One region of the Azoarcus sp. Soil_N_20 genome, then DNA from elsewhere that is predicted to be linked to it. Evidence: riboswitches for the same ligand, from Rfam matches in the RefSeq annotation. Region 1 holds a riboswitch; the other holds the start of a gene.
What was found. A riboswitch is a leader RNA that binds a small molecule or an ion and turns the genes downstream of it on or off. The one in region 1 is predicted to bind cobalamin.

Region 1 (4,514 bases):
GATCGCCCTGGCGGTAGGGCTGGGTCGCCAGCACCGGGGTGGCCCAGCGCTCGAACAGCGGCTGCAGTGCGGCGGCCTGCGGGGTGAGCTGATGGACCACGATCAATCGCGGGTGCGGGGTGGGGGCCGCGGCTGCGGAGTCCTGCTCCAGCATGGCCGCGAGTCCGGCGCCATCGACCTGCTGGCCGAACACCGCATAGGCAAAGAGGCCCTGGTGCGCGAACCGCCGAAGCCAGTCGTCCAGCCAGTCGGTGGCGCCGTTGATGAAATGGTAGCGATGCACCAGCACCGCGACTGCGGGTTGGTCGCTGTAGCGGGGGACCGTGCCTTGCCAGGCCGCCAGTGCGTCGGCGTTGTCGAAGAAGTCCGGCGCATCGGGATGATAGAGGCCGCGCGCGGGCCACCGCCGCGGAGCCGGCAGATCCGGCACCGCAGCCTGGTCGATGGCGGCGGAGGCGAGCGTGAACGCGTGGCGGACGTTGGTTTCGCCCCCCGCGCGCAGATACTCGTCCATACGCCGTGCCGCACGGTCGGCCGGAGCTGCCGGCACTTCGGCGCTGATCCATACCACCCGCTCGGGATGACTGGCCGCGTGGGCGTCGAGCATGGAACCGAAGAGTTTGTGCAGCCGGGCATGGGCGCTTGCGTGAGGCACATCGACCCACACCAGGTCGGCCTGTGTCAGGGCCCGGGCCATGGCTTCGCGCTGTTCCGCGGCCTGCCCCGGGGTGTCACGCAGCGGATGGTCGAGGTGGCGGACCGTCCATCCTGCCGCAGCACCGAGACGTTCGATCATCGCGCTGCGCGCGGCAGGAGTGATGTCCGCCGTCACCCACAGCAGGTCGCGGGCGAGGGCGTTGCCGCTCGCGCACCAGAGGGCGATGCACAGCAGCCGGAGCAGCGTGTTCATCGGTCGTCACCTGCGCCCGGTTTCTCGCCCGCGGCACCATCCTCGGGGACATAGATGATGCTGCCATCGTGCAGGCGGTATGCAACGCCGGCACGCACGCCCTTGCCATCGCTGACGCTTCCACTGCCCTTGTAGCGGACTTCGCGTCCCTGCTCGGTGACCACGATCTCCATGTCCGGCTCGCCCGCCTTGTGCACCCGGGTGGGGTCGGGAGGGGCGGTCTGGCGCGTACTCGCCGCCACTGCAGCGAGCAGGGCGACCACCAGCACGAGGAACACGTCGACCAGATTGACGGCCGACAGCATCGGATCTTCATCGTCCTCGTCGAGCACCTTCAGATGCTTGAGACTCATGCCCGCACCTCACGGGCCTTGCGGATGGACAGCAATTCGGCCAGCAGCCAGCGCCGCCGCACCGAATAGACTACCAGGCCGACCGAAGCCGCTGCCAGCGCCAGTACCACGCCGGCAAAGGCGCCGCTGAATACCGCCAACGCTTCGTGCCCCTGGCCGGTGGCCACGCTTTGCAGCGCGGGGCCGAGCGGAATCATGGTCGCAATCAGTCCGAGCATCGGCGTGACCCGGCTCAGCAGCCGCAATGGCTCGATCTGGCGCAGTACCCGCATCTCCAGTTCTTCCATCGAATACCCGGCGTCACCGGGCAGGCAGGCATAGTCGGGCAGGCGCCAGCGTTGCCAGCCTTCCATCAGGGTCCTGCCGGCGACCCACAGGGCGTAGGTGAAGGCAAGCGCGACGAGGGTGAGTACCGGCCACAGCAGGGCTTGGGCGATCTGCAGAAAGCTTGCTTCTATCATTGTCGGTTTCCGGTGACGGGGGTCAGAAGGTGATGGCCGGAAACTTCGGCCTTACGGTGACGGTCTTGCGGCCGGCCGGTGCGCTCAGGCTGACCCTCAGCTGCTTGAGCCCGGCATGGTTACCGAACGCGGAGAAGACGATCGATTGCAGCGCGGACACCCGGGCACATTCGAACTCGAACGCATAGACGATGTTGGCAATGTCCGCCGATCGGTCCGCGGTCGCGAGATCCGGTGCAAGCTGTGAGCGGGCGACGGTGCAGGCCGCTTCGGCAGCGGGCTCGATGAACTTGTCGAGTTCGCCGAGACGGCCCTTCAGGAGATCGAGGGTCTGCTGTTGCGCGGGGGTCTTCGGTGGGTAGTCGAACCCGAGCAGGCTCTCCAGCGGGAAGTTGAATTCGCCCCTCAGTACATCGCCCTCGATGACGAGGGTCAGGGTGGCGTGCCCATGGGTGTGGTCGCCGTGGCCGAAGGCGGGCGTTGCGACAGTGGTTACGGTGGCGACGGCCACGGCGCAGGCGAGCGCCGTCAGCGGCGAACGGCCGGGTCGGATGGTCATGGTGATGAACTCGAAAAGTCGCCCTCACTGTCTTCCCCGACAGTGCGTGGGCACAAGGTTGCGGTTCGTCAGGCGAACCGCAACAGCCTTGTTGGCCGGTATCCGGGCTGGCGGCACACATTTCCATCGCCTTCCCGGGCGGATCTGATCGATCCCGGTTCCAGTGGCTGGGTGATGGAAGTGGCCCGGACATCGAATTCCGGGCCTGGCCGCTTACCGTTGCGGGGGCAGCGCAGGTTATCCCGCCCCGCGCAGCCGTTCGAGGCCGGGGGGACGAGACTCCTGCTTCCCGTTGAACTGTGCTCCCGGAAAGGAAGCACGAGCACCAACGGGCCTGATGTTAGCCGAATGCCGACCGAGTGTCAGCCGTGTCCGGTTCGCCCGCCACCGCGTTGCTACCGTCGCGCAAGGCCCGGACATCGCCGGCGAATGGCTTCGTCCGGAGCAGTTGCCGCGAATCCGGGCTTTCTACTTCGGAAAGACCCTGAAGTAGAAGGCCCGGCTGGCGTAGGCCATCACCGGCAGGGTGATCAGCAGCAGCGGCAGCACCAATGCGCTGATCATGATCACCACCGCAAGCACCACGGCCCAGCACATCATCACCGGAAAACGCGTGAACACTGCGCGGACGCTGGCGACGACGCCGGAGACGAGGTCGGCGCGCCGGTCGTGGATGAGCGGGATGGAGAACGCCGAGATGGTAAACAGAATGAAGGCCAGCACCGCACCCATGATCGAACTGAACAGGATGAAATCGCTTACCCGCGCGTCGGCCGGCAACATGCGGGCGAACCCGATCGGCTCGTGACCGACCATGAAACCATAGAGGGTTCCCGCATCGGTGAGCCAGATCAGGAACAGCAGCGCGCATACGAAGGAGACGACCCAGCCGCCTCGCGGCATGCGCCGGAACCCACGCGGGATGTCGGCGGCCACCGGCTTCCCGCCGGCGTGAAGGACGTCCGAAACCGAGAAGAAACCGGCCAGCAGTATCGGCCCGACCAGCATGAATCCACCCGCCAGTGAGAGGCTGAGCGGCGCGATCGACACCGCGTCGAGGACCAGAAACAGCATGCCGCCCAGAACGACGAACACGGCCGCGTAGGCCGCACTCAACATCGGCACGGCGCGGAACTGAGCCATCCCGACCGCGATCGACGACCACAGGTCGGCCAGACTGACCTGCGCCGGCTGCAGCGATCGCGCGGCCGGTCTGCTTTTCGGGTGTTCGGGAGCGGGTTCGGACATGGCAGAGCATCCTCGGTCGACACCGGAGGCCGCATCCGTCCGGCACGATGCGCGAGTGGGTGATTGGGTCATGAATCGCGCGACCGTGCGGCCGGTGACGATTCCGTTTCATGTCGATTGTGGGCGGCGCCGGCCGCAGCTGCCTTGATCGAAATCACATTCGGCGGGCGGCAGAACTCGTCCGGATGAGAGGTGTCCGTCTACGAGGCGTGGGCTGCTGCCCGCCCCGAGCACTGCATGTAGCCGGCGTAGGGCAGGCCACCCGCGGCGAAGGCCGCAGGGATACCGGGCTGGCGGGCGTCCGATGCGCAGGGAAGTTGCGTCCGGGTATCGAAGTCGCGATCACGCGCGCGTCTCCTCCGGGTGTTACCTTGGTTGCAGCGACCGTCGAATACCGGAGGCATGAACGTGTCGGAACGATCAGGATCCGATTTGCCGCACGATGTTGCCCGCCTGCTGAGCCTCGTCGACGACTTGCTGCGGGAGCTGCAGCCGCGTTCGCAGACGCGGGCCGGACTCGACAGTCTGTTCGACCGCGATCTGGGTCTGGACAGCCTTGCCCGGGTCGAACTGCTGGCGCGGGTGGAGCGCGGCTTCGACGTCCGCCTCCCGGCGGAAGTGCTGGGGGCGGCCGAAACGCCACGACAGCTCATCGACGCGATCGGAAACGCTGGGCATCGGTCCGCCCGCTCGGCGCTTGCGGGTGTGCGGCTGGCGATCCCGGAACAGGCCGAGGGCGTTCCGGCGGACGCCGCCACCCTGGTCGAGGTGCTCGACTGGCATGTGGCCCGCCACCCCGACCGCATACATGTCACCTTCTACCGCAGCGCGGACGAGACCGAGGCCCTGAGCTATGGGCAACTCGCCGATGCCGCCGCACGGGTTGCCGCGGCACTGATGCGCGTCGGCATCCGGCCGGGGCAGTGCGTGGCGATGATGCTGCCGTCGGGGCTGGATTTCTTCCGCAGCTTCTTCGGAATCCT
Region 2 (4,514 bases), on a different contig from region 1:
CGTACCCGCTCAGACGCTGCCCGTCTTCGCGTGCGCTCTGCCCGCGCCACTCCACACCCCAGGTCCATTTTCCGATGTTGCGGTCGATCCCCAGCGATGCGCTGCGTTTCGCCCGCCGGATGAGTCGTTCACCGGTGTCCTCGTCTTTCGCATCGAGCAGATCGATCGTCGCCCGCACTCGGTAATCGAACACCATGGCGCTCGCGCCCCACTCCACCCCCTTCAGCCTGGCCTTGCCGACGTTCTCTGGCGTGTTGCCCCACTGGATGAGGTTCTCCACCCTGTTGTCGTAGTAGGTCGCATGCGTGCTGAACCGGTCGTGCTCCCAGACCACGCCAAGCTCGCGATTGAGAGACTCCTCGGGCTTCAGGTCCGGATTGCCGCCGAAACAGCCGAACGGAGGGAAACAGGCGAGCGGGAAATACAGGTCGTTGAAGGTCGGCGCCTTGAATGCGGTCCCGACGCTGCCACGTACCTTCCACTGTGGCAGAAACTGGTAGCCGTAGGCGATCAGACCCGTCGTCTTGCCGCCGAACTGCGAGTTGTCATCGTGACGGGCGTTGATTTGCAGGTGATGCTTGTCGAACTGTCCGCCCCATCCGATCAAGGCCGAATTCACCAGGCGCCGGTCGCGCTCGAAGGTGCCCGTGGTATCGATGCGCTGCTCGAGGTGCTCATAAGCTGCGAGCAGCGAACCGCCCCCCACGGCGATGTCGTTCTGCCACATGAACTGGGTCTGCACCGTGTCGAACCGGTCGGCCGGCGCCGACGTGGACCGGGTGTGCGAGCGGTCTTCGCTAGTGCCGAGGCGCAGCGTACTGATCCACGCGTCCGCGAGCTTGTTGCGCAGGTAGACACCCGCGCTGTCCAGGCCCTTGTCCACATAGGAGTTGAACGGCTGATCGGCGTCGAACCAGTTGCGCCCCTCGGAATGAAACAGCGTGAGCCCGAGCTCGTCGTCCTCGCGCAGGCCCAGCGCAGCCGAAGCGCTCAGGTAGTCGTTGTGGAAACCGTCGCGATCGAGGTCCGCTGCGGTAGAGACCTGCGGACGAGCATTGAAGCCATCGGTCCGGTCGCGTCCCGCCGACAGGCTGTAGCGCAAGCGCTCTTCCCCTCCGGCGAGGGACGCGCCGAGCGTATAGGTGCGCTCGGTGCCGGCACCGACACGGACACTCGGATGGAAGCCCGCTTCGCCCTTGCGCGTGAAGATCTGGATCACGCCGCCGATCGCGTCCGAACCATAAAGCGCGCTCGCCGGTCCGCGCAGGATCTCGATGCGCTCGATGAGGGCGGTCGGAATCACCTCCAGCGAGGGTTGTCCGGTGGTGGCGGAACCGACCCGCATGCCATCGATGAGCACCAGCGTATGCCCGGAATTGGCGCCACGGATGAATACACCCGTGTTTGCACCCGGGCCACCCGTACTGCTTACCTGGATACCGGCCTGCGAGGCCAGGAGTTCGATGAGCGTGCTGTGCCCGGCGCGCTCGATCTGCTCGCGCCCGATCACGTCGATACTGAAAAGGGCCTCATCGGCACGCTGTTGCTGACGGCTGGCGGTAACGACGACATTGTCCAGTTCGGTTTCGGCCGCTGCCTGCAGGGGCACGACCATCGCTGCCGCGAGTGCGGCACAAGAAACACGGATTCTCACTGATTTTCTCCCGGCCCCACGGTTTGCGTCCCCGCACCGCGTGAAGCGATTGCCAAGGACATGCCAGGGAGAGAACCGAAGAGAGCCGCAAGCCGCCTGCACCCGTCGTCGCCACCCCGCGACACATCCGCCATTTCGCATTTGGGCCGGTATCCGGGCTCATGAGCGGTGCCGGTCAGAATCGACCGGACCCGACGCATCGCCTTCCCGGGCAAACGACACCCAGTGGCTTTTCGATGCGCCTTACGCTCACTTACCGTTGCGGGGGCAGCACAGGCATTGCGCGCCAGAAGCGACGCTCACCTGTTTCCCGTTTAACCCTCGGGCGAGAACCGCCTCCGGGCACCACAAACGCGCTACCCCTTTCGGGGCAGTGGGGGCGGATGATACCGTGTCCGGCCTTGTCGTGCACTGCAAAATCGATACCACCAATGACCTGCGAACTCATCCTCGGCGGCGCCCGCTCCGGCAAGAGCCGCCATGCCGAACAGCGCGCACGTGAATCGGGCCTCGCCGTCACCGTGATCGCCACCGCGGAAGCCGGTGACGAGGAGATGGCCAGCCGCATCCGTCGCCACCAGGCGGACCGTCCGCGGCAGTGGCGCACCGTCGAGACCCCGGTCGCACTGGCCGCGGCGCTGCGCCGCGAGGCCGCAGCCGATCGCTGCGTGATCGTGGACTGCCTCACATTGTGGTTGTGCAACCTTCTCACCGGCGCCGAGAAGCTGCCCCCCGCCGCCACCGCCGATGCCTTGCCGCTGTTCGGCCGCGAACGCGACGCCCTGCTCGCTGCCCTGCCGACCTTGCCCGGCAGAATCCTGTTGGTCGCCAATGAAGTCGGCCTCGGACTGGTGCCAGACAGTGCGCTCGGCCGCCTGTTCCGCGACGAGGCCGGACGCCTCAACCAGGCGATCGCGGCCGCATGCCCACGGGTGGTTTTCGTTGCCGCCGGCCTGCCGCTGATGCTGAAGGGCGGCTGACCCGCCGTGCTACCATCCGCCGCGCCCGCCTCTCACCGCCCTCGCAGGACAGCCATGCACTTCCGGATCAGCGCTCCCGACCACGCCCTTGCCAGCTCGCTGCAACACAAGATCGACCAGAAGACCAAACCGCCTGGCGCCCTCGGACGCCTCGAGGCGCTGGCGCTGCAGATCGGCCTGATCCAGCACACCCTCGCCCCCGAACTGCGCCAGCCGCACATCATGGTGTTTGCCGGCGACCATGGCGCGGCCCGCGCCGGGGTGTCGGCCTTCCCGCAGGACGTGACCTGGCAGATGGTGGAGAACTTTCTTGCCGGCGGCGCCGCGATCAACGTGTTCAGCCGCCAGCTCGGACTCGGACTCACCGTGATCGACGCCGGCGTCAATCACGATTTCGGCCAGCGCCCCGGGTTGATCGGCGCCAAGATGGGCCCCGGCACCGCCAACTACCTGGAGCAGCCGGCGATGGCGGCCGAAGTGCGCGACGCCGCGCTCGCCCGCGGCCGCGAACTGGCTTATGCGCTCGCCGCCAACGGCTGCAACTGCGTCGGCTTCGGCGAGATGGGCATCGGCAACACCGCCGCCGCCTCGCTGCTGACCCACTGCCTGATCGGCACCACCGGCGGCGCCGACCTCGCCATCGTCACCGGCCGCGGCACCGGTCTGGACGATGCCGGGCTCGCGCGCAAGCTGGCCTTGCTGGAGCAGGCGCTGACCCGCGGCGGCCGCCCGGCCGACCCGCTCGCCGCACTTGCCGAATACGGCGGTTTCGAAATCGCGATGATGGCCGGCGCCATGCTCGGCGCCGCGGAAAAGCGCATGGTGCTGCTGATCGACGGCTTCATCGTCACCGCCGCGCTGCTTGTAGCCCAGCGCATCGCGCCGGACATCCTGCCCTATTGCGTGTTCGCCCACCGCTCGAAGGAGCCCGGCCACACCCTGCAACTCGCCCACCTCGGAGTCGAGCCGCTGATGGAACTCGACCTGCGCCTGGGCGAAGGCACCGGCGCCGCGCTCGCCTTCCCGCTGGTACAGGCCGCAGTCAACTTCCTCGGCGAGATGGCGAGCTTCGAATCGGCGGGGGTCAGCGGCAAGGCCTGAGCTCCCGATGCGCTACCAGCTCGAACTCTTCTTCACCGCGCTCGGCTTCTTCACCCGCTTGCCGGTGCCGGCCTGGGTGCCGTGGTCGCCGGAACGGCTCAATCACGCCGCGCGCTATTTCCCGCTGGTGGGCTGGGTGGTGGGCGCGATCGGCGCGCTCAGCTATCTTGCGCTCGCGCTGCTGCTGCCCGCCGCACTGGCGGTGATCCTGTCGATGGCGGTCACCATCCGTGCCACCGGCGCCTTTCACGAGGATGGCTGGGCCGACAGCTGCGACGGCCTCGGCGGCGGCTGGAGCAGGGCGCAGGTGCTGACGATCATGAAGGATTCGCGGATCGGCAGCTACGGCACGGTCGGCATGGTGCTGATGCTGGCGGCCAAGATGGTGGCGCTGATCGAGCTGGGCGCTCACGGCGACCCCGCGGTGGCGGTGGCATTGCTCGTGGCGCATCCGCTGTCGCGCCTGGCCTCGACCAGCCTGATCCACCTGCTGCCCTATGTGCGCGACGACGAGAGCTCCAAGTCGAAGCCGCTCGCCCGCCGCCTGAGCGCCCCGGAGCTCGCCATCGCCGGCGCCTTCGGGCTCTTGCCGCTGGCGCTGCTCGCACCGCTGGAGGCGCTGTGCGCCACGGGAGCGACGATCGCGGTCACCGCATGGGCCGCGCGCGTGTTCCTGCGCCGGCTCGGCGGCTACACCGGCGACCTCCTCGGCGCCACCCAGCAGGTCACCGAACTCGCCTGCTATCTCGGCATCCTGGTCGCATGGAACTCCATCTGAT

Region 2: linked by a shared signal. The riboswitch ahead of AC3A35_RS00545 (TonB-dependent receptor domain-containing protein) and the one ahead of AC3A35_RS09255 (ZrgA family zinc uptake protein) in region 1 are both predicted to bind cobalamin.

Annotation. Positions count from the first base shown of each region.
Region 1 is NZ_JBDGKX010000003.1:421,089-425,602, reverse strand. It holds gene cobN (cobaltochelatase subunit CobN) at 1-910, opposite strand, end outside; gene AC3A35_RS09265 (DUF2149 domain-containing protein) at 907-1,263, opposite strand; gene AC3A35_RS09260 (hypothetical protein) at 1,260-1,724, opposite strand; gene AC3A35_RS09255 (ZrgA family zinc uptake protein) at 1,747-2,283, opposite strand; cobalamin riboswitch at 2,360-2,628, opposite strand; gene AC3A35_RS09250 (DUF2189 domain-containing protein) at 2,752-3,531, opposite strand; gene AC3A35_RS09245 (AMP-binding protein) at 3,964-4,514, shown strand, end outside.
Region 2 is NZ_JBDGKX010000001.1:101,440-105,953, reverse strand. It holds gene AC3A35_RS00545 (TonB-dependent receptor domain-containing protein) at 1-1,654, opposite strand, end outside; cobalamin riboswitch at 1,783-2,019, opposite strand; gene cobU (bifunctional adenosylcobinamide kinase/adenosylcobinamide-phosphate guanylyltransferase) at 2,086-2,634, shown strand; gene cobT (nicotinate-nucleotide--dimethylbenzimidazole phosphoribosyltransferase) at 2,689-3,735, shown strand; gene AC3A35_RS00530 (adenosylcobinamide-GDP ribazoletransferase) at 3,743-4,513, shown strand; gene cobC (alpha-ribazole phosphatase) at 4,498-4,514, shown strand, end outside.